2 regions of the Caballeronia sp. Sq4a genome follow, and region 2 is predicted to be linked to the other one. Evidence: riboswitches for the same ligand, from Rfam matches in the RefSeq annotation. Region 2 holds a riboswitch; the other holds the start of a gene.

Region 1 (11,888 bases), on a different replicon from region 2:
ACGAGCACGCGCGCCGATTCGGCGGCGGAGTCCACTTTCTCGTCGTCGGGGTTCGCCATCGTCGACGAATACAGGAGCGACATGCCGAGCGCCTCGAACGACGAGCTCATGGTGTTGGCCGTGTACATGCCGCCGCAGGAGCCGGTGGACGGGCACGCGTTCTTCTCGACGCCCTTGAAGTCTTCTTCCGACATGCGCCCCGCCGTGAACTCGCCGACCGCCTCGAACGACGACACGATGGTCAGGTCCTTGCCCTTCCAGTTGCCCGGACGAATGGTGCCGCCGTAGACGTAGATGCCCGGCACGTTCATGCGCGCGAGACCGATCATGCCGCCCGGCATGTTCTTGTCGCAGCCGCCGATCACGACGACGCCGTCCATCCACTGGCCCTGCACGGCCGTCTCGATACAGTCCGCGATCACTTCGCGCGACACCAGCGAGTACTTCATGCCTTCGGTGCCCATCGACATGCCGTCGGAGATCGTCGGCGTGCCGAACACCTGCGGATTAGCGTTCGACTGCTTGATCGCCGCGATGGCGGCATCGGCGAGGCGCTGCAGGCCGGCGTTACACGGCGTGATCGTCGAGTGGCCGTTGGCGACGCCGATCATCGGATTGTCGAAATCCTCTTCCTTGTAGCCGAGGGCGTAGTACATCGAACGATTGGGCGAACGCGCGACGCCCTGCGTCACGTTTTTCGAGCGGCGATTGAAGGCCATGTTGGGGCTCCTTGAAGATTCTTTTGTCTAGTGGCGCAAGAATGCAGCGTCGGCTTGTATCTGTCCAATATATTATTCAAGGTCTATTAGGTCGGAGAAGATATTGATGGACGAGCGAAACGCGCCGATCGAACTGCGTCTGCTGCGCTATTTCGTGACCGTGGCCGAAGAGATGCATTTCGGCCGCGCCGCCGCGCGTCTCGCGATGACGCAGCCGCCGCTTTCGCAGGCGATTCGCGCGCTCGAAGACGCGCTCGGCGTCGCGCTGTTCGCGCGCACGAAGCGCACGGTCGAATTGACGCCGGTCGGCAAGGATCTGCTGCCGGAAGTGCGGCGCATTCTCGCCGCCGCCGATGCGCTACGCCCGCTCGCGCAGTCGCTTTCGCGCGGCGAGGCGGGCGTGCTGTCGCTCGCGTTCGTATCCACCGCTGACTACGGCTTGTTGCCCGCGCTGCTGCGCGATTTCGGCGCGCGCTATCCCGGCGTGCGGTTGCAACTGACCGAAGCGACGAGCGACGTGCAGATCGAAGAACTCGTCGCCGGGCGCGTGGACGCGGGGCTCGTCATTCCGCCGCTGCCGCCGCGCCACGCGATGTCGCTGTCGTATCTCGCGATTGCCCGCGAGCCGCTCGTCGTCGCCATGTCCTCGGACGCCGCCGAGCAATTGCAGCAGGGCACGGCCGAATGGGCCGACACGCCCGTCGATCTGCGCGATCTCGCCGCCGCGCCGCTCGTCGTGTTTCCGAGGCGTCTCGCGCCGGGTTTGTATGACATCATTATGGGCTGCTACGGCGCGGCGGGACTCACGCCGCGCATCGGGCAGGAGGCGATCCAGATGCAGACCATCGTGAGCCTCGTGTCCGCCGGCATGGGCGTCGCGCTCGTGCCGCAGTCGCTGCGGCATTTGCGGCGCACGGGCGTGGTGTATCGTCCGCTGCGGCCGGTGGCGGATGCGCCCGTCGTCGAAACTGGACTCGTGTGGCGCGCGGCCGAGGTGAGCCCGGTGCTCGCCGGCTTCATCGAGATCGTGCGCGCGCGGGCCGCCGCCGTCTCTGCTTTATGATTCGTGCCTGACTTCGCTTGGCTCTAGAACTCTACGATGCTCATTCACCCCAATTTCGATCCCGTCGCGATTCATCTCGGACCGCTCGCCGTGCGCTGGTACGGCCTCATGTATCTGGTCGCGTTCATTTCCGCCATCGTCATCGGACGGCTGCGGCTACGGCTGCCGTTCGTGGCCGCTCAAGGCTGGAGCGCGAAGGACATCGACGACATGCTGTTCTACGGCGTGCTCGGCACGATCCTCGGCGGGCGCATCGGCTATGTGCTGTTTTACAAGGCGAGCTATTACGCGGCGCATCCGCTCGATATCTTCAAGGTCTGGGAAGGCGGCATGTCGTTTCACGGCGGCTTTCTCGGCGTGACCTTCGCGATGGTGCTGTTCGCGTACCAGCGCAAACGCACGTGGCTGCAAGTGACCGATTTCGTCGCGCCGATGGTGCCGCTCGGCCTCGCGGCGGGGCGTCTCGGCAACTTCATCAACGGCGAACTGTGGGGCCGCGTGACCGATCCTGCCGCGCCCTGGGCGATGCTGTTCCAAAACTCGACGAACGACGACGCCATCTGGCTCGCGAAGAACCCGCAACTCGACGCCAAGTGGCATCTGATGGAGATCTTCCAGCGTTATCACATGCTGCCGCGCCATCCGTCGCAGTTGTATGAGATTGCGCTGGAAGGCATCGTGCTGTTCATCGTGATCTGGACGTTCTCGCGCAAGCCGCGCCCGGTCGGCGCCATTTCCGCGCTCTTTCTGATCGGCTATGGGCTCGCGCGCTTCACGGTCGAATTCGCCCGCGAACCGGACGACTATCTCGGCCTGCTCGCGCTCGGCCTTTCGATGGGCCAGTGGCTTTCGCTGCCGATGATCGTCGCCGGCGTCATCATGATGGTGTGGGCGTACAAGCGGCATCGTCGCGTGGCGGCGAACGCGGCGTGATCTCGCGCGGGGCCGCGCTTGCGGTCCCGCTTGACCTCGGCCGATCAGCGGCCCATCTGCACCGAGCCGGATACATCGACGGTCACCGTCGTCGTGCCGGCTTCGAGCGCCATCGGCGCGGCCATCTTGGCATCCGCGCCCATGGCGCGCGATTGCATCATCATCACCGGGCGCGGCGCCACGCCGCTATGCCCGATGTTCACCTCGCGAATCGAATAGCTGCTGTAGCCGAACGCCTGCGAGGCGGCTTGCGCCTGCTTGCGGAACGAATCGATGGCCTGCGTCGAGAGCTTCTGCTCCGCGGCGCGCTGCGCTTCCGGCGACAGCGAAAACGTGACGTTGCCAACTTGCATCGACGAACTCATCTTGCCCGCGAGCTTCGAGGCCGCCGCGAAGTCGTGCGATTCGAGCACGATCTCCGTGCGTCCGCGCCATGCGGATATCTTGCCGTCGCGGTCGGTGGACGGATACACCGTGAACGAGCCGCTTTTCGCGGTCACGCCATCGACACCCTTCGCTTCGCGCAATGCGGCTTCGGCGCGCTGATTGAGCGTCGCGGTGAGCGAGGAAGGATCGGCGGCTTCCTGCTCGTAAAAGAGCGTGATGGTGACCACATCCTGCGGCACCTGCGCGCTCGCCTGCGCCGAAAGCGAGAGCACGCCCGCGGGCTGCGGATTGGCGATGACCGTCTGCGCAGCGGCCGAGGCGGAATAGGCGAGAGTGGCGCTCGACATCGCGAGGGCGAGGGCGGCGGCGGTTTTCTTGTTCATCATCGAAGGACTCCAACGCAAGGCGTCGCGTGATTCGCGACCGCACTTAGGCGTCGGCCTCCAGCCCTTAGTTCCTGCTCTAGACGAGGCGTTCGGTAATAAAGCGCCATTCGTCCTCGGTGACCGGCGTGATCGACAGCCGGTTGCCGCGCGCGAGCACTTGCATGCCGGCGAGTTCCGCGTGCTCGCGAAGTTCGGCGAGCGGAATGAGCCGCGTCTTCTTCACGAAGCGCACATCGACGAGCATCCAGCGCGGCGTGTCCTGCTTGGATTTGGGATCGTAGTAGGCGCTCTTGGGATCGAACTGCGTGGGGTCGGGATACGCCGTCGAGCAGACCTTCGCGATTCCCGCGATACCGGGCTCGGGGCAACTCGAATGGTAGAAGAGCACGCCGTCGCCGATTTGCATCTGGTCGCGCATGAAGTTGCGAGCCTGATAGTTGCGCACGCCGGTCCACGGCAGCGTCTTCTTGGGCGCGTGCGCGAGATGATCGATGCTCGCTTCGTCCGGTTCGGACTTCATCAGCCAGTAGCGCATGAGTTCGGCGTGAAGGAGTGTGCGTGCGGTTTTGGGCGATGCAAACAAAAACGGCACCGGTAAGAACCGATGCCGTTCGTGCTTCCAGAAATAAGGTCCCCGCCTCAGCCGCTAGGCCGGCATCCTGAACCTGGGTTCAAGATTGGTCGCGGTAAGCAACACTTCGGGTACATCAGACAGAGTGACGCGCGCGCCCGTGCTGCAACGTTCCGCAACCGTGCCAATGTAGCATTGGTTCAAGGAATATATGACCTTGGCGTACCAGGCAGGGAGACCTCACTGTACACCAAACGTTTGGTCCTTGCAGCCCTTGCCTGCGTTTCTCGCGGTATCTTTTTTTGATGGATATCGCGACGCTGATTAGATCAGCGCATGACCGTCAGTGCGCTTCATATTGCGCAATGACAGCGCCGAGCTGCTCGTTCATCGAATGCATGGTGCGGCGGATTTCCTCGGCGGGGAACGCTTCGCCGTGGCGCACGCTTTCCTGCAGCTTGAGCAATTCGGACGCCAGCGAAAGCGCGGCCATTACCGCGATGCGGTCCGTGCCGCGCACGCTGCTTGCGTTGCGTACCTTGTTCATTTCGGCATCGACGCGGGCCACGGCTTCGCGCAGCGCGGCCTCGGTTTCCGGCGAGCACGCGAGGCGATACTGCTGGCCGAGAATGGATACTTCGATCTGCGTGGTCGTCATGCCTTCTCTCCTTGATGATGCTCGCCGTGCACTTCTTCCGCGTGCGCATGTTCGTGCTGCGCTTCGCGCGACGCGCTGGATTCGGCGTTCAGAAGATCGAGCTGATTGTCGCTTTCGGCATGATGCGCTTTGCCGCGCGGCAGCTTTTCGAGGATCGCGTTGAGGCGCACTTGCGCGTCGTCGATCTTCGCGGACAGCGAATCGCGTTCGCCTTGCAGCGTGTCGCGCTCGTGGCGAACCTGCGCGAGTTCGGCCTGAACGCTGGCGTAATCGGCGCGCAGCTGTTCGATTTGTGCTTCGAGCGCGAGACGCGCCTGATTGTGGCGCTCGCTGATCTTGATCAGCCGGCCGATGTTCCCTGACAGTGATTCGAGTTCGTTGAGCATGTGCTGCGTCCTCTAAAGACCTGGCATTTTAGCGCGGTTCAACGGTGCTTCCGATAATTGTCTCGTTTCGAGACGTAACAACACGCGATCTTGCGCGCATCGCCGCGTATTCATGTGCGGAATGGCCGCGCGTGACGCACTCGGATGCGCGGCTGACGACGCTTGCTCGTCGCTCGCTCGTCGCTCAAGCCTCGCGATGACGGGGCGCGCGCCTTCTTGACGGCCCCCATGCGCGCTCCTACACTTGCCGCACTTTTGGTGCTCGCGCCGCCTTTCTTGCGGCGCAGTCAAACGGGAAACAGGAAGCGTCGTCTCGCCTCGCGCGGCTCGCCAACCTGTGCTGCCCCCGCAACGGTAAGCGACCGCAACGCAAGTTGCAAGTCGTCCCTCGCGCGTTTCTTCGTGTTGCTCCGTGGTCGTTCGCCATCAGAGACGCGACTGCAAGAAACGTGTCGGCGCCACTGCGCTTTCATGCGTGGGAAGGCGGGACGATGCGTCGCCAGCCCGGATACCGGCCAATCGTCCAGCGCGCCGATGCCTTGCAAGACGGCGCGCGCGTCGCGCACAGACCTCGCGGGGAGCGGGGCACGCGCCAGTCTCCAACGGGAACGCTCCACACATGCTTTTGCCTTCGTCCGGCCTCATTCGTCGCGCGGCGCGCGTCGTGATGTGCGCCGCCGCGAGTGCGCCGCTTGTCCAGGCCGCGCACGCCGATTCCGATTCTCCGTCGCAGACACTCGCGCCCGTCGTCGTCACGGCGACGCGCGGCGCGCAACGGCTCGCCGATTCCATCCCGCAGGCAACGCTCTTCGACGCGCAAGACATCGCCGACAGCAATGCAAACGATGTGCTCGGGCTCATCGCGCTTGCGCCCGGCGTGCAGATCACGCGCAACGGCGGGCCGGGCGCGACCTCGGGCGTCTTCATACGCGGCGCGTCGTCGACGCAATCACTGGTGCTGATCGACGGCGTGCGCGTCGAATCGGTCTCGCTCGGCGCGGCGCAGTTGTCGCAACTGATGCTCGATCAGACCGGCCGCGTGGAAGTGGTCAACGGCAACGTGTCGGCGCTGTATGGATCGAATGCAATCGGCGGCGTCGTGCAGATTTTCACGAAGGAGGGCGAAGCACATCCGCCGCGCTTTCACTTCGAAGCCGAATACGGCAGCTATCACACGCAGCGGCAGTCGGCGGGCGTCGACGGCGCGCTCGATGCCGATGGCCGCACCACGTTCAGCCTGAACGTGTCGCGCGAGAAGACCGACGGCTTCTCGTCGATCGATCCCGCGCGCGCGCCCGCCGCGAATCCGAACGCGAACGGTTATCTGAACGAAAGCGTCGCCGCGACGCTGCGCCACAAGTTCAGCGACAAGTGGGACGCAGGCGTGCGCTTTCTGCAATCGAACGGCGTGAACAGCTTCGACGATCCCTACGGCGTGCCGACCGATCTCAACGAATCGCATGATCGCGTGCGCTCGGCGTCGGTGTTCGCGAACGGCAAGCTGACCGACAACTGGACGACGCACTTCACCGTCGCGCAGGGGCAAGACCGCGCGAACATCGAGCACAACGGCGTCTACACGAGCCGCTTCGACTCGGAGAACCATCAGTATCTGTGGCAGAACGACTTTCGGCTCACCGAGGCGCACAAGCTCGTATTCGGCTACGAGCATCTCGACCAATCGCTCGACTCCGATCAGTTCAGCGCGCCCGACCGGCATGTGAACTCCGTCTTCGCGGGCTATGTCGGCCGCTTCGGTCCGAGCGAAGTGCAGGCCAACGTGCGCCGCGACCAGTATTCCGACTTCGGCGGCGCGAACAGCTACTATCTGGGCTACGCGTACAACTTCGATTCGCACTGGCGCGCGAGCGCGAGCTACGCGGCGGCGTTTCGCGCGCCGAGCTTCGACGATCTCTACTATCCGTTCAGCGGCAATCCGTCGATACAGCCTGAGCGCAGCCATTCGGCCGAGGCCGCGTTGCAGTACGCATCGGACAAGATCGGCGTGGTGCGCGTGACGGCGTTCGAGACGCGCTATTCGAATCTGATCGACTACGTGGGCGACAGCAGCGGCTTCTACACCGCGCAGAACGTCGGGCGCGCGAAGGTGCAGGGCGTCGAGGGATCGTGGGCGGGGCACGTGGGCGCAACCGACGTGCGCGCGAGTGTGACGTTTCAGAATCCGGTCGACGAGACGAATCACGAAGAGTTGACGCGTCGCGCGCGGCGCTTCGCGTCGCTGTCGGCGCATCGCTCGATCGGGCGCTGGCGCGTGGGCGGCGAATGGATCGTGAGCGGCGCGCGCAGCGACTACGATTCGACGCTCGCGGGCTACGGCGTCGTCAATCTTTCGGCGCAATACGACATCACGAAGTCGTGGTACGTGAATGCGCGCATCGATAACCTGTTCGACCGCAACTATGAACTGGCTTACTCGTACAACACGCCGCGTCGCGGCGCTTACGTCACGGTCGGCTGGCATCCGTCGTGAGCCACGCCGCTGACGCGCGCCGCCCGATGAAGGCGATGCACGCAACGCGCGCCACCGCGATCTGGCTCGCGCTCGCGGCGGCGGCTCTTGGCGTGCTGGCGGCGTCGCTAGCGCTCGGAAGCGTCGCGCTGCCGCCATCGCGCGCCATCGCCGCGCTGCTGCATGCGCATGCGGCCACGCCCGATATCGCCGATGAGATCGTGCTGAACCTGCGATTGCCGCGCGCGCTCGCGGGCTTCGCGTCGGGCGCGCTGCTCGCGCTCGCCGGCGCGCTGCTGCAAGTGCTGCTGCGCAATCCGCTCGCCGAACCGTACGTGCTCGGTGTATCCGGCGGCGCGGCGGCGTTCGCGCTTTCCGCGATGCTCGCGTCGATGCCGTGGTGGGGCGTCGATCTCGCCGCGTGCGCGGGCGCGCTCGCATCCATCGTTCTGGTGCTTGGCCTTGCTCGCACGCACGTGTGGCACGGCGAACAGGACGCATCGCCACGGCTCTTGCTCACGGGCGTCGTGGTCGCGGCGGGCTGGGGCGCGCTCATCACGCTGATACTCAGCATCGCGCCGGAGAACCGGCTGCGCGGCATGATCTTCTGGCTGACCGGCGACCTCAACGGCGCATCGACGCCGTGGCCCGCGATGCTCGCGCTCGGCGTGGCGCTCGCGTTGATCGTGCCGTGCGCGCCGCAGTTGAACGTGCTGCTGCGCGGCGAAGCCACGGCGCGTTCGCTCGGCGTGCCGGTGGAACGCGTGCGGCTGCGCGTGTATCTCGTGGCATCGCTCGCGGCTGCGGCGGCCGTCACGACGGCGGGAACCATCGGCTTCGTCGGGCTCGTGGTGCCGCATCTGCTGCGGCTCGCGTTCGGCAACGATCAGCGCATGCTCGTGCCCGCCGCCGCGCTCGCGGGCGGCCTCGCCGTGATGAGCGCGGACCTCGCCGCGCGCACGGTCATCGCGCCCGCGCAGTTGCCGGTGGGCGTCGTCACGGCGCTGATCGGCGTGCCCATGTTCCTGTGGATGCTGCTGCGAAGGCCGCGATGAAGCCGCTATCTGTCGACAATCTCGTCTTGCGCGCGGGCGCCCGAACGCTCGTCGATGGCCTTTCTACGACCATCGCGGCGGGCGAAGTGTGGTGTATCGCCGGGCCGAACGGCGCGGGCAAGACCACGCTCATCGGCGTGCTGGCGGGACTCGCGAAGCCGGCGTCCGGCGCAATCACGCTCGGCGGCCGCGCGCTCGCGTCATGGCGCGCGGCGGACCTCGCCCGCGAACGCGCGCTGATGCCGCAAAGCACGCACGACGCCTTCAGCGCGACCGTGCTCGACACCGTCCTGCTCAACCGCTTTCCGTATCTGACGGGCTGGGGCTGGGAAAGCGAAGACGACCGCGCCGCCGCGCACGACGCGCTCGCGGCGCTCGGTCTCGCCGACCTGGCTTCGCGCGACGTGCTCACGTTGTCGGGCGGCGAAAGGCAGCGCGTGGCGCTCGCCGCCGCGCTATGCCAGCAAGCGCCGCTCGTGCTGCTCGACGAACCGCTCGCGCATCTGGACCTGCATCATCAGATCGACTGCCTGCATGCGCTCGCCGCCGCGGCGCGCGACGAGGGACGCGCCGTCGTCTTTTCGTGCCACGACCTGAATCTCGCGCGCCGCTTCGCCACGCACGCGCTACTACTCGACGGCCAGGGCGGCGCGCATGTCGGTGCTGTCGCCGACGTGCTCACGCCCGCGCGCGCGAGCGCGGCGTTCGGCTACCCGCTGGTCCTGATCCGCGATGGCGAGCACGAAGCGCTCGTGCCTTCGCTTCACACTTTCTGACGAGGAACGCCGATGTCCACCGCCCACGCGCTGCCCAAGCCTAGGCCGCTCGACCGCAGCATCGAACCGGAGCTGCGCCGCATCATCGACATGAAGACGAAGCCGCCCGGCAGCCTCGGCCGGCTCGAAACGCTCGCGCTGCAAATCGGGCTGATCCAGCAGACGACGAAGCCGCGCATCGAGCGTCCCGCGATGATCGTCTTCGCGGGCGATCACGGCATCGCGGCCGAAGGCGTGAGCCCGTATCCGCAGGAAGTGACGGCGCAGATGGTCGCGAATTTTCTGGCGGGCGGCGCGGCGATCAATGCGTTGTCGCGCTCCGTCGGCATGGCGCTCGAAGTGGTCGATGCGGGCGTCGCGACGCCCATTCCGGTCGATCACGGTTACGAGCGCCTGTCGCTGGGTCTCGGCACGCGCAACTTCGCGCGCGAGGCGGCGATGTCGCGCGAGACGGCGCTCGAAGGCATCGCGCGGGGCGCGGCGCGCGTGCGACACCACGCGTCGCTCAGGACGAACGTGATCGGCTTCGGTGAAATGGGCATTGCGAACACATCGGCGGCGGCGTGTCTGATGAGCCGCTTGTGCGCGCTGCCTATCGACGAATGCGTCGGGCGCGGCACGGGCCTCGACGATCGCGGCCTCGCGCATAAACGCGCCGTGCTCGGGCGCGCGCTGGCATCGCATGCGGCGAGCGGCGACGCGATCGACACGCTCGCCACCTTCGGCGGCTTCGAAATAGCGATGATGACGGGCGCGTATCTCGCGGCGGCAGAAGCGCGCATGACCATTCTCGTCGATGGCTTTATCGCGACGTCCGCGCTGCTCGTCGCGTCGCGAATCGCGCCGGACGTGCGCGAGTACTGCGTGTTCGCGCATGCATCGAACGAAGCGGGGCATCAGCGCATGCTCGCGCATCTGGACGCCGCGCCGCTCTTGCAACTCGACATGCGTCTGGGCGAAGGCACGGGCGCGGCGCTCGCGCTGCCGATCCTGCGCGCGGCCGTGGCTTTCGTCGACGAAATGGCGAGCTTCGATGCGGCGGGCGTCTCGAACAAACAAGCCTGACATGAACCGGCCGCTCGACGAAGTGCGCTATTTCTTCACGGCGCTCGGCTATTTCACGCGCGTGCCGGTGCCGCGCTGGGTCGGCTTCGAGCGCGACTATCTGAACGCGGCGGCGCGCTACTTTCCGCTCGTCGGCGCGATGGTCGGCGGCGTCGCGGCGCTCGTCTATCTCGCCGCGCTGCGCGTGTTTCCCGCAGGCATCGCGGTGCTGCTTTCGATGGCCGCGACGCTTCTGCTCACCGGCGCGTTCCACGAAGACGGACTCGCCGATTGCGCCGATGCCTTCGGCGGCGGCTACACGCGCGACGACGTGCTGCGCATCATGCACGATTCGCGCATCGGCGCGTTCGGGGCCATTGCGCTCGTCATCGCGCTCGCGCTGAAGTGGCAAAGCCTCGCCGCGTTGCCGCCGATGCGCGCAGTAGTCCTGATGATTTCCGCGCACGCTGCGAGCCGCGCGTTCGCGATCAGCTATCTCCTGACGCTCGATTACGTGCGCGCCGAAGGCAAGGCGAAGCCGGTCGCGCAGCGCATGAGCGCGATGTCCTTCGCGATCGCGATGCTCTTTGGTTTGCCGTGGCTCTTTTGCTTCGGCTGGAGGTTCGCCTGCGTCGCGATTTCCCTGCTCGCGTTGCTGCGCGTGGTCGCCGGGCGTTACTTCGTGCGGCGCATCGGCGGTTATACGGGCGATTGCCTCGGCTGCGCGCAGCAGGTTTTCGAAATTGCGATCTATCTCGTCGGGCTCGCATGGACCTCGTCCTGATACGTCACCCGGCTGTGGCCGTCGATGAAGGCGTCTGCTACGGCCAGACCGATGTGCCGCTTGCCCGCGATGCGCGCGCTTCGGCGCATGAGATCGACGCGCGCATGCGTTCGCTCGATGTTCCCGCTTGCGTCGATGGATGGCACACGAGTCCTTTGCGCCGATGCGCTTTGCTGGCCCAGGCGCTCGGCACGGCCCGCATCGACGCGCGGCTCTCCGAACTGCATTTCGGTGCATGGGAAGGCCGCGCGTGGAACGATATCGACCGCGCGCTCATCGACGCGTGGGCCGCCGATATCGAGCACGCGCGTCCGCACGGCGGCGAGAGTCTCGCGCAGTTCGGCGAGCGTGTGACGGGGTGGTTCGATGAGACGTTCGCGAACGCGTCGAATGCGGTGCATGTGGTCGCGCATGCGGGCGTGGTGCGGGTGCTCGCCGCGTATTTGCTGCGCGTGGATCGGGCGAGCGTGTTGCAATGGCCGATCGCGTTCGGTGGGATCGTGCAGCTTCGGCGGTTCGGTACGGGGTGGGGGCTCGTGAGGTGGAATGCGTAGCGCTTCGCTAACGCCGCTTCCGCGCCAAATCCAGATCACGACAAAGCTGCGCCGCCCCGAGCGCCAGACGCGGCGTCGGTCGATTGATCAGATCGCCGTCGA
Region 2 (11,888 bases):
CGCACCACAACAATACGAACTCAACGCAACCGGAGCTTTCCATCATGATGTTCACTCGCAAACGCATCTACGCCGCGCTAGGCGCGACGCTGATCATCGCAGGCGCGGGCGGCTATACCGTCTGGCGCGGCCAGGGCGACGCGGCCATCAATCAGGCGCGCGCCGCGGCACACAGTCCGACCGCCACCGAAGTGGACGTGGCGACCGTCGTGTCGAAGACCATCACGGATTGGCAAAGCTATTCCGGCAGGCTCGAAGCGGTGAATCACGTTGACATTCGTCCGCTCGTGCCCGGCACCATCGTCGCGGTTCATTTCAAGGACGGGGCGCTCGTGAAGAAGGGTGATCCGCTCTTTACCATCGATCCGCGTCCCTACGAAGCCGAAGTCGATCGCGCACAGGCGCAGCTTGCGGCAGCGCAGGCCCGTAACGGCTATACGTCGACGGATGCTGCGCGCGCCGAACGTCTGCTCTCGGACAACGCCATTGCCAAGCGCGACTACGACGAAAAGCAGAACGCCGCGCGCGAGGCCGTCGCGAACCTGAAGGCCGCGCAGGCCGCGCTCGAAGCCGCGAAGATCAACCTCGCGTACACGCATATCGTCGCGCCGGTGTCGGGCCGCGTCTCGCGCGCGGAACTGACGGTCGGGAACATCGTGTCGACGGGCGCGAATGCGCCGCTTCTGACGACGCTCGTCTCGGTTTCGCCGATCTACGCCTCGTTCGATGTGGACGAGCAGACGTACCTGCGCTATCTCGGCCGCGATGCGAGCAGCACCGTGCCGGTCTCGCTGGGCCTGGCGAACGAGGACGGCTATTCGCGCGAAGGCGTCGTCGATTCGGTCGATAACCGGCTCGATACGACGTCCGGCACCATCCGCGTGCGCGCGCGCTTCAACAACCCGGATGGATCGCTCGTGCCGGGGCTCTACGCACGCATCAAGGTGGGCGGCGGCACGCCGCATCCGGCAGTGCTCGTCGACGACGCCGCCATCGGCACGGATCAGGACAAGAAGTACGTGATGGTCGTGGACAAGGACAACCGCGTGCAATACCGCGAAGTCACGCTGGGCCAGACGCATGACGGCCTGCGCGTCATCGCGAAGGGACTCGCTCCGGGCGAGCGCATCGTCGTGAACGGCTTGCAGCGCGTGCGTCCGAACGATGTCGTGAAGGTCAACGCCGTCGCCATGAACAACACCGGCGATGCGCCCGCGGTGAAGACCGCATCGGCACAGTGATGCGCGTCATTCGTAACGAACAGAACCCGTCATGAACATATCCAAATTCTTCATCGACCGCCCGATTTTTGCGGGCGTGTTATCGGTGGTCGTGCTGCTGGCCGGGATCATCGCGATGTTCAGGCTGCCGATCTCCGAGTATCCGGAAGTCGTGCCGCCTTCGGTGGTCGTGCATGCGCAGTATCCGGGCGCGAATCCGAAGGTGATCGCAGAGACCGTCGCTTCGCCGCTCGAAGAGCAGATCAACGGCGTAGAGGACATGCTCTACATGCAGTCGCAGGCCAACAGCGACGGCAACCTGACGACCACGGTCACCTTCAAGCTCGGCACCGATCCGGACAAGAACACGCAGCTCGTGCAGAACCGCGTGAATCAGGCGTTGCCGCGTCTGCCGCAAGACGTGCAGCGGCTCGGCGTGACGACGATCAAGTCGTCGCCCACGCTCACGATGGTGGTCCACCTGAACTCGCCCAACGGCCGTTACGACATGACGTATCTGCGCAATTACGCGCTGATCAACGTGAAGGACCGGCTCGAACGCATCGCCGGCGTCGGCGAAGTGCAACTGTGGGGCTCGGGCGATTACTCGATGCGTGTATGGCTCGATCCGCAAAAGGTCGCGCAGCGCGGCCTGACGGCGACCGATGTCGTCAACGCCATTCGCGAGCAGAACGTGCAGGTCGCGGCCGGCGTGATCGGCGGTTCGCCCACGCTGCCTAACGTGCCGCTGCAACTGAACGTGAATGCGCGCGGCCGCTTGCAGAACGAGTCGGAGTTCCGCGATATCGTGCTGAAAACGTCACCGGACGGCGCGGTCACGCATCTGGGCGATGTCGCGCGTGTCGAACTCGCGGCATCCGAATACGGCTTGCGCTCGCTTCTCGACAACAAGTCGGCCGTGGCTATCGCGATCAATCAGCAGCCTGGCGCGAACTCCCTGCAAATCTCCGACGAAGTGCGCAAGACGATGAAGGAACTGCAGGCGGACATGCCCGCGGGCCTCGAATATCAGATCGTCTATGACCCGACGCAGTTCGTGCGTTCCAGTATCGAAGCCGTGATCCATACGCTCGCGGAAGCCATTGCGCTCGTCGTGCTCGTGGTGATCGTGTTCCTGCAGACGTGGCGCGCGTCGATCATTCCGCTGCTCGCCGTGCCGGTGTCGATCGTGGGTACGTTCTCGCTGCTGCTCGCATTCGGTTTCTCGATCAACGCGCTGTCGCTCTTCGGCATGGTGCTCGCCATCGGTATCGTCGTGGACGATGCGATCGTGGTGGTCGAGAACGTCGAGCGCAATATCGAAGCGGGCTTGTCCGCGCGAGAGGCGACGTATCAGGCCATGCGAGAAGTGAGCGGGCCGATCATCGCGATTGCGCTGACACTGGTGGCCGTGTTCGTGCCGCTCGCGTTCATGTCCGGCTTGACGGGCCAGTTCTACAAGCAGTTCGCGATGACCATCGCCATCTCGACGGTGATCTCCGCGTTCAACTCGCTGACGCTGTCGCCCGCGCTGGCCGCGCTGCTGCTCAAGGGTCACGACGAGCCGAAGGACTGGCTCACGCGCGGCATGGATCGCGTGTTCGGGGGCTTCTTCCGGCGCTTCAACGCGGTGTTTCATCGTGGCTCCGAGTCGTACAGCAAGGGCGTGAAAGGCGTCATCAACCGCAAGGCGATCATGATGGTGCTTTATGCGGTGCTGCTCGGCGGCGCGGTATTGATGGGCAAGATCGTGCCGGGCGGATTCGTGCCCGCGCAGGACAAGGAGTATCTGATCAGCTTCGCGCAGTTGCCGAACGGCGCATCGCTCGACCGCACCGAAGGCGTGATCCGCGAAATGAGCGCCATCGCTCTGAAGCAGCCGGGCGTCGAAAGCGCGGTGGAGTTTCCGGGCTTGTCGGTGAATGGCTTCACCAATTCGTCTAGCGCGGGCATCGTGTTCGTCACGCTCAAGCCGTTCAAGGACCGCGTGCATGACAAGGCGCTTTCCGCGAACGCCATCGCAGGCGCGCTGAATCAGAAGTATGCGGGCATCAAGGGATCGTTCATCGCCGTGTTCCCGCCGCCGCCGGTGCTCGGCCTGGGCACGCTCGGTGGCTTCAAGATGCAGCTCGAAGATCGCGGCGCGCTCGGCTATGCGGCGCTCGCCGATGCCACGCAGGCATTCATCAAGCGTGCATCGCAAACGCCGGAACTCGGGCCGACGTTCTCCAGCTATCAAATCAACGTGCCGCAGCTGAACGTCGATCTGGACCGCGTGAAGGCGAAGCAACTGGGCGTCTCCGTCACCGACGTGTTCGACACGATGCAGGTGTATCTCGGCTCGCTGTACGTGAACGACTTCAATCGCTTCGGCCGCGTGTATCAGGTGCGCGTGCAAGCGGATGCGCCGTTCCGCGCGAATCCGGAGGACATCGGCCTGCTGAAGACGCGCAATGCGAATGGCGACATGGTGCCTTTGTCGTCGCTCGTGAAAGTCTCGCCGACGTATGGCCCCGAAATGGTGGTGCGCTACAACGGCTATACGGCAGCGGACATCAACGGCGGTCCCGCGCCCGGCTATTCGTCGGGGCAGGCGCAGGCGGCGGCCGAACGCATCGCTGCGGAAGTGCTGCCGCGCGGGATCAAGTTCGAATGGACCGATCTCACGTACCAGCAGATCCTCGCGGGCAATGCGGCGCTGTGGGTGTTTCCGATCAGCGTGCTGCTCGTGTTCCTCGTGCTGGCCGCGCTGTATGAAAGCCTGACGCTGCCGCTCGCGGTCATCCTGATCGTGCCGATGAGTATCTTGTCCGCGCTGCTCGGCGTATGGCTCACCGACGGCGACAACAACATCTTCACGCAGATCGGCTTGATGGTGCTCGTGGGCTTGTCTGCGAAGAACGCGATTCTGATCGTCGAATTCGCACGCGAACTGGAAATGCAGGGGCGCTCCATCGTGCAGGCCGCAATCGAAGCCAGCCGCCTGCGTCTGCGTCCGATTCTGATGACGTCCATCGCGTTCATCATGGGCGTGGTGCCGCTCGTGTTGTCGTCGGGCGCAGGCTCTGAAATGCGCCACGCAATGGGCGTCGCGGTGTTCTTCGGCATGTTGGGCGTGACGCTCTTCGGCCTGATGCTCACGCCGGTGTTCTACGTGATCCTGCGCAAGCTGAGCCGCACCGAACATGTGACGGACAAGCATGGCACGCATCCGCAGATGCGCGGTATCGGCGCATCGTACGAGGCGCAATGAGGTCGATAATGAACAAGATGCCTATACAAAAATGGCTGGGTTTGCCCGCGTTGATGAGCGCGTTGCTGGTGGTCGCAGGATGTTCGCTCGCGCCCACGTATGAAAAGCCGGACGTCAACGCACCGAGCGCCTATAAAGAAACGCCGACGCTCGCGCCTTCGGAAGCGGGCACCTGGAAGACCGCGCAGCCTTCGGAAGAGATGATGCGCGGTGAATGGTGGACGCTCTTCGACGATGCCACGCTCAACGATCTGGAACGTCAGGCGCAAGAAGCCAATCAGAACCTGAAAGCCGCGGCGGCGCGCGTGAAGGAAGCGCGGGCGATCAATCAGACCGCGCGCGCGGGGCTGTTTCCGACACTCGACGCAGGCTTCGGTCCGACGCGCGAGAAGCTCTCGCCCGCATCGCAGTTCCTGCCTCCGAACGCTAACGTTCCGGCGCAGACGTTGTGGCGCGCGCAGGCGAGCGTGTCGTACGAGGTGGATCTGTTCGGGCGCGCGTCCAATACCGTGCAGGCCGCCAACGCCGACACGCAGCAAAGCGAAGCGTTGTTCCGTTCCGTGCAGCTCGCGTTGCAGGCGGATGTCGCGCAGAACTACTTCGAGCTGCGCGAGCGCGATGCCGAACTGGACGTGTACACGCGCACCGTGACGCTGCGTGAAGAAGCGCTGAAGCTCGCGGAGCGACGGTTCGCCGAAGGCGATATCAGCGAGTTGGATGTCGCACGCGCCAAGTCGGAACTCGCGACCGCGCGTTCGGATGCGATGACCGTGCAACGGCTGCGGGCGGCATCCGAGCATAGTCTCGCGGTGTTGCTCGGCAAGACGCCCGCCGAGTTTTCGATGGCCGCTAATCCGCTCAAGCCTGTCACCGTGCACGTGCCGCCTGGCTTGCCGTCTTCCTTGCTCGAACGTCGCCCGGACATTGCGGCAGCGGAGCGGTCGATGGCGGCGGCGAATGCGCGAATCGGCGTGGCGAAAGCGGCGTTCTTTCCGTCGCTCACGCTGACGGGCTCGGGCGGCTTCGAATCCGCCACGCTCGGCGATCTCTTCAACTGGTCGAGCCGCACGTTCCTGCTCGGACCGTTCGCGGGCACCATGCTGAACCTGCCCATCTTCGACGGCGGGCGTCGCAAGGGCAACCTCGCCAATGCGCGCGCCATCTACGAAGAGGACGTGGCGAATTATCGCCAGCAAGTGCTTGTGGCGTTTCGTGAAGTCGAGGACAACCTGTCGGACTTGCGCATTCTGGAAACGCAGACGGCGACGCAAGCCGATGCGGTGAATGCGTCGGTACGCGCCGCGCAACTGTCGCGCAGGCAGTACACGGAGGGCGCGGTGAACTATCTCGACGTGATCGACGCGGACCGCACGGTGCTGCAATCGCAGCGCGCGGCCGTTCAGCTCGCGGGCGCGCAGGCGGTATCGACCGTCAACCTCGTTCGGGCTCTAGGCGGCGGCTGGGGCGATGCAATGCCCACGCCCGTGCCAGAACCGAGCCTCGCGCAGAAGTAACGCCAACGCACAAAGCCCCGCTCGAAGCGGGGCTTTTGTCATGAAGGCGATTGTTCGTCGCGAGGAACATATGTCTTCACCTGGCGCCCATTTATCCCGCACGACGCGATCCCTAGAATCTCAATCATGGGAACGGGAGCGTGCTATGAGAGCTTTGATCGAAAGACAGCTATATCAACCGTCAGTGGTCCTGCCACTGCTTCTTCTAACGCGCCTGATGGTGTCGCTCGACTTCAATCTCGCGCAAGTTGCATTCGTGGTGCTGCTCAGAGGCTCGCAGCAGGTCTATCATTTCGTGCATCAGGCGGCGCTGCGTCAGCGCGGCGGCACGGCGGTGGAGCGCATCGCCTGCCGTCACTGCTGCTGAACTTACTCAATACACTTCGGGGACGTACATCGATTCCGGCACGGGCTGACGCAGATAATCGGGATTGAACACGCGCTCGGGCAGCGTGATCTGCGGGTGCTCGATCTCGTGATACGGCACCTGGCTCAACAGGTGATGGATGCAGTTGAGGCGCGCCCGCTTCTTGTCGACAGCCTGAACGACCCACCACGGCGCTTCGGGAATATGCGAGCGTTGCAGCATGACTTCCTTCGCCGCCGTGTACGCTTCCCAGCGACGGCGGCTCTCCAGATCCATCGGACTCAACTTCCACTGCTTCAGCGGATCTTCGATTCGCGCCTGAAAGCGCACTTCCTGTTCGTCGTCGGTGATCGAGAACCAGTACTTGATGATCTGGATGCCGCTACGCACCAGCATCTTCTCGAACTCCGGTACCGAGCGAAAGAATTCCTCATACTCTTCGTCGGTGCAGAAGTGCATCACGCGCTCGACGCCCGCGCGGTTGTACCAGCTGCGGTCGAACAGCACGATCTCGCCACCCGCCGGCAAGTGCGAGACGTATCGCTGAAAGTACCATTGCGTGCGCTCGCGATTGTTCGGCGCGGGGAGGGCGGCGACGCGGCAGACACGCGGATTCAACCGCTGCGTGATGCGTTTGATCGCGCCGCCCTTGCCGGCGGCATCGCGCCCCTCGAAGATCACGACAAGCCGGTGGCCCGTATGAACCACCCAGTCCTGTAGCTTCACCAACTCGCCCTGTAGCCGGAACAACTCGCGGAAATAGGTCTTGCGAAGCTGCCGCTCTTCGTCCGAGAACGCCGCTTCGCCATCGAGGAAGCGATCGTCGATTTCCATCTCGAACTCTTCGTCGTAGCTGTCGATCAGGTCGGCGTGAAAGCGGCGCTGCTTGTCCGTCGTCGTCATTGAATGCTCCATGTGCGTGCTATGGCCTGCTCTTGGTGCAGTGTGCGGGCGGCGCAGAACGCCCGATGGTGACGTTCCCGCATGGCAGTCGTATGACACCGCCTTCCGCGTCATCTCGCGTCATTCATTGTATGAAGCCGCGCGCTTTATGACACGAGCCGCGCGACCCTTAGAATGGACGAGCGTTTGATGGCATCACGATGGCACAACCATTCCAGAGGCGAACCGCACGATGATCGACACACCTGGCGCAATTCCCTTTTTCGACGCGGCGCAAACCGCGCGCCTTCTGCCTTACGACCGCTTGGCGGATACGCTTGCCGCGACGATGCTCGATTATGCAGCCGGCCGCATCGAGAGTCCGGAGCGGATGGTCGTCCCGCTCGCGCACGGCGGGGTGATGCTCTCGATGCCCGCGACGGCCGCCGACATTGCCATGCACAAGCTAGTGAACGTGTGCCCGGGCAATGGCGCGCGCGGCCTCGCAACGATTCACGGTCAGGTCACCGCTTTCGACGCCACCACGGGCGTGCCCCAGTTCATGCTCGACGGTCCCACGGTCACGGGTCGCAGAACGGCCGCGGTCTCCATGCTGGCGATACGCGCGCTGGCGGCCGACATTCCACGCGAAGTGCTTGTGATCGGCACCGGAAAGCAGGCGGTGTCGCATGTGGAAGCGCTCGCAAGCCTGTATCCGGACGCGCGCCTATTCATTCTCGGCTCGCGTGCGGGGCGCGCGAGTGCTTTCTGCGCGGACCATGCCGCGCTTTCGCCGAACCTGATCCCGCTCGAAGGTCCGGCGATACCGGACTCCATCGACGTGGTGATTACCACGACCACCAGCAAGACCCCCGTGTACACGCTTGCGGCCAGCGCGGCGCGACTCGTGATAGGCGTAGGTGCATTCACCGCCGATGCCGCCGAAATCGCCGCTTCGACCGTTCAAGCCAGCGCCTTGTTCGTCGACGATCTCGCAGGCGCGCGCCACGAAGCGGGCGATTTCATCCTCGCCGGAATCGACTGGAACGTGGTGCGGCCGCTCGCGACGGCGCTTGCATCGCATGAAAGACTCGACGTTCCGGTGGTTTTCAAGTCGGTCGGATGCGCGGCCTGGGACCTCGCGGCCTGCCGCGTTGCGAGGGCAGTTTTGTCCGACCAGAGCCAAGCCGGGTGACAGGTGGAACAACCTTTGCTGTAAGTTTGCTCGATGACGATTGCGCGACGGCGCTCAAGCACTCCAGCGAATGAACAGATCAATGAACAGTCGAATCGACACCGACCGGGCAGCATGGCCGGCAGAATACCGAACCGCCCATAGCAACGACCTTGCGGTTGCGCGGGCGCCGGCGCCTTCTGTGCAGGGGCGCGCCGCGCCGCCCGCCGCTTATTTCATCTCCGTCCTCGAGATGGCGACGGGCGAACAGCTCGGCAACGAGGAACGCGTGCGCGCCGTCGCCATGCTGGAGACGGAATTCGGCGCGGGACGGCCACGTACGCTAAAAGAGGCGGTGCGCATTTGCGCCGCCGCCATCGATTCCTCTACTTTGCAGCGCATGGCGCGCGGAGCAAAGGCCTGATTCGAAGCGCCGAAAGCGGTCATGGCAGACGGTCTTTAAGCACATTCTTTCATCAACGTGTAAAAGAAACGTGCTACTTGACGGTCTGAATGACTTCGAAGCCTTCGAATTCAGGGTGCCCGAGATAGAGCTGGCGCGTCTCGCCGCCTGCGTTGCGATGCGCGGCGCGAAAGGCGTCGGACCGCGTCCAGTCTTCGAACGCCGCCCGATTCGCCCAGATCGTGTGGCTCGAATAGAGGACATGATCGTCCTTGGCCGGGCCCTTCAGCAAATGAAATTCGACGAAGCCGGCGACGTCCTTGAGATGCGTGTCGCGGCTCGTCCATAGGCGCTCGAAGTCGGCTTCGGCGCCGGGCACGATCTTGAAGCGATTCATGGCGATATACATGTCGACGTTTCCCTTTGTGGTGATTGAACGAACGAAGGCTTAAGAGCGCGCCAGTTCGACTATCGTCGCAAATCCGCCGAAGAACATGCGCTTCGCATCGAACGGCGGCTCGCCGTGCTCCATCATCGCCTTCAGACGCGGGTCATTCATGACCTTTGCGTTGACTGCGTCGCGCTGCTCGCGCGATTCATAGAGTATCCACGAGAACGCAATCGTTTCACCTTCCTTCAACTGCACGCTCTGCGGAAATGAAGTGACTTCCCCGGGCTTCACGTCGTCGGCAATGCTCTCGACGAATTGCAGTGCGCCGTGCTCCAGCCAGATCTTGCCCGCCTCTTCGGCCATGACGCGATACGCGTCGATCTTGCCGATGGGGACAGGTACGACGAATCCATCCACATAGTGCGCCATGTGAGCCTCCTTGAGCGATATCGACAGCGTCATGCCGTCAATTGCATTGGAGCCCGAGCCGCACGACGAAGTTCAGGCCACGGTCCAGACGCCGCACCGCCGGTCATAGTCGAGCGATATGGACGACAGGGGCGCGAAGTCCATCGCGAAGATGGATTCGAGCGGGTCGCCTCGCACATGCGCCAATGCGGCTTTGACGACGATGGCATGCGTGACGATCAAATAACGTTCGGTGCGGGCATTGTCGTGCACAAGAGTTGCCAGCGCTTTCGCAATGCGTTCGGACAGCATCGCAATACTCTCGCCGCCGTGCGGCCGCGCGTCGACATTCGTGAGCCATGCGCTCATGCCTTCAGGCTCCTTGTCGGCGATGGCGCGTATCGCATGCCCGCGCCAGCGGCCGTAGTCGATATCGCTGAAGGCGTCGCACGTTTCGACGCTGCTTGCTATCCATTCGGCCGTCGCGCGGGCAACGGCCGCGGGACTCGCTATCACGCGGCCGTCGAAATGCGCGAAGCGCTGCGCAAGCGCCGCGCGGTCATCGCATGCAGGCGGCTCCTCGCCCGTCGGAAAGCGGGCGGCTTTCATCGCGTGCGTGGCGGCGTGGCAGAGAAGCGTGAGGTTCAATGAAGGAGGCAATGGGCGCATCGTTGCTTTACTTTGCCCGCAATCGTCCTAGAATGGCAAGCTTGCAGTGCGAGGAAGCCGGTGCAAGCCCGGCACGGTCGCGCCACTGTAAGCGGCTTTCGTGAGAACGACAGTCCGCGAGTCAGACCCCGCTGCAAGCTCTTTCGTCTATTGGGACGCGCTTTTCCCTCGGAGAAACTCAATGAATGTCGCTCACGCGCCGGTCTATTCCGCCGCTTCCGTTTCGCCCGCCGTCGATGCGCCGGTGCCTATTCCGGTACGTGAAGTCTTGCCTTGGGCCGTGTTCATCGGCCTGATCCTTTTGATCGCCATCTATTTCGTCGGCGCGGAGCAGGGCGCGACGTCCATCTTCTCCGGCATGTACGTTCACGAATTCGTGCATGACGGCCGGCACTTGCTCGGCTTTCCCTGCCACTAAGGGCGCGTCATGATTCGCAGCTTGTTGATACGCGGCATGATCGCGGGTCTCGTCGCGGGCCTGCTCGGCTTCGGCTTTGCGAAGCTCGTCGGTGAGCCGTTCGTTGCACAGGCCATCGCGTTCGAAGGAGAACATGCGCATGGACATAGCCCTCAGGAAGCCACGGCTCATTCACACGATCACGACGGCGATGAAGAACTGGTGAGCCGGGACACGCAGGCCGGTCTGGGTCTCTTTACCGGCGTGGCAGTATTCAGCGCTGCGCTCGGCGGCATTTTCTCGCTCGTCTTCGCGTTCGCTTATGGACGGCTCGGCGCATTGCATGCGCGCGGCACATCCGCGTTGCTCGCGATATTCGGTTTCTTAAGCGTGGCGGTCGTGCCTTTCCTGAAGTATCCGCCGAACCCGCCGTCGGTCGGCAACGCGGCGACGATCGGTCCGCGCACCGCATTGTTCTTCGGCATGTTGGCCCTCTCCATCGCGGCAGCGGTGTTCGCCGTCGCGCTGCAAAGGCGGCTGCGCGTGCGGCGAGGCGAGTGGAACGCGACGATGATCGCAGGCGCTTTTTATATCGCATCGATGCTGCTTGCGCAGTTCGCGCTGCCGCGTATCGAAGAAGTGCCGGCCGGCTTCTCGGCGTCGTTGCTCTGGAACTTTCGCATCGCGGCCATCGGCATTCAGGTCATCATCTGGACGACGCTCGGGCTCTTGTTCGGCGCGCTCGCTGCCCGCGAACTCGAGCGGCCCGCATTGCGCAAAGTGGCGGCCGTCTAAGCGTTTTCTCGCGACAATGCCGCTTGCCTTGCGGGCAATTCATCCAATAGCGCGAGTTTCGCGGCATCGTCCATCGAACGGAACGACTTGATCTCTTCGCGGCTCCTGAAGCATCCCGCGCACAGACCGTGTGCGGGATCGATCTTGCATACGCCCGTGCACGGCGAACCGACCGGCTCTTGCGACTTCGCGCGTGCAATGGTGAAGGCGAGGTCGATGATCGTCATAGCGATTCACCGCGAAAGAGCGCCGCGGCGGCGGCCGGATTCGATGGCCAATACGCGTGCATATACGTGGCCGTGATCGGACCATGGCGATAGAGGGCTTCGCCTTCGGCGCCTGTCGTTGCATGCTTCGAGGTCAGATGCGGCTGCATGGGTGTATCGAGCGTGGAGTAATGGAACGTGTGGCCGGT

What was found. Region 2 has a riboswitch for cobalamin ahead of LDZ24_RS17295 (CbtB-domain containing protein). Riboswitches for the same ligand answer to the same signal wherever they lie in the genome.
Region 1: another riboswitch for cobalamin. It lies ahead of LDZ24_RS02985 (TonB-dependent receptor domain-containing protein); the one in region 2 lies ahead of LDZ24_RS17295 (CbtB-domain containing protein).

What each region holds. Positions count from the first base shown of each region.
Region 1 is NZ_CP084250.1:639,943-651,830, forward strand. It holds gene ilvD (dihydroxy-acid dehydratase) at 1-719, opposite strand, end outside; gene LDZ24_RS02950 (LysR family transcriptional regulator) at 826-1,782, shown strand; gene lgt (prolipoprotein diacylglyceryl transferase) at 1,819-2,715, shown strand; gene LDZ24_RS02960 (SIMPL domain-containing protein) at 2,760-3,485, opposite strand; gene LDZ24_RS02965 (EVE domain-containing protein) at 3,565-4,023, opposite strand; RNA gene ssrS (6S RNA) at 4,116-4,298, opposite strand; gene LDZ24_RS02975 (cell division protein ZapA) at 4,403-4,717, opposite strand; gene LDZ24_RS02980 (ATPase) at 4,714-5,103, opposite strand; cobalamin riboswitch at 5,343-5,638, shown strand; gene LDZ24_RS02985 (TonB-dependent receptor domain-containing protein) at 5,723-7,594, shown strand; gene LDZ24_RS02990 (FecCD family ABC transporter permease) at 7,630-8,628, shown strand; gene LDZ24_RS02995 (ABC transporter ATP-binding protein) at 8,625-9,404, shown strand; gene cobT (nicotinate-nucleotide--dimethylbenzimidazole phosphoribosyltransferase) at 9,417-10,469, shown strand; gene LDZ24_RS03005 (adenosylcobinamide-GDP ribazoletransferase) at 10,471-11,232, shown strand; gene cobC (alpha-ribazole phosphatase) at 11,217-11,786, shown strand; gene LDZ24_RS03015 (cobalamin-binding protein) at 11,794-11,888, opposite strand, start outside.
Region 2 is NZ_CP084251.1:723,615-735,502, reverse strand. It holds gene LDZ24_RS17345 (efflux RND transporter periplasmic adaptor subunit) at 45-1,241, shown strand; gene LDZ24_RS17340 (efflux RND transporter permease subunit) at 1,273-4,473, shown strand; gene LDZ24_RS17335 (efflux transporter outer membrane subunit) at 4,482-5,987, shown strand; gene LDZ24_RS17330 (hypothetical protein) at 6,133-6,354, shown strand; gene ppk2 (polyphosphate kinase 2) at 6,361-7,257, opposite strand; gene lhpI (bifunctional Delta(1)-pyrroline-2-carboxylate/Delta(1)-piperideine-2-carboxylate reductase) at 7,490-8,431, shown strand; gene LDZ24_RS17315 (hypothetical protein) at 8,514-8,834, shown strand; gene LDZ24_RS17310 (antibiotic biosynthesis monooxygenase) at 8,908-9,222, opposite strand; gene LDZ24_RS17305 (DUF1428 domain-containing protein) at 9,262-9,633, opposite strand; gene LDZ24_RS17300 (histidine phosphatase family protein) at 9,706-10,281, opposite strand; cobalamin riboswitch at 10,309-10,432, shown strand; gene LDZ24_RS17295 (CbtB-domain containing protein) at 10,463-10,699, shown strand; gene LDZ24_RS17290 (CbtA family protein) at 10,709-11,473, shown strand; gene LDZ24_RS17285 (DUF1289 domain-containing protein) at 11,470-11,700, opposite strand; gene LDZ24_RS17280 (cobyrinate a,c-diamide synthase) at 11,697-11,888, opposite strand, start outside.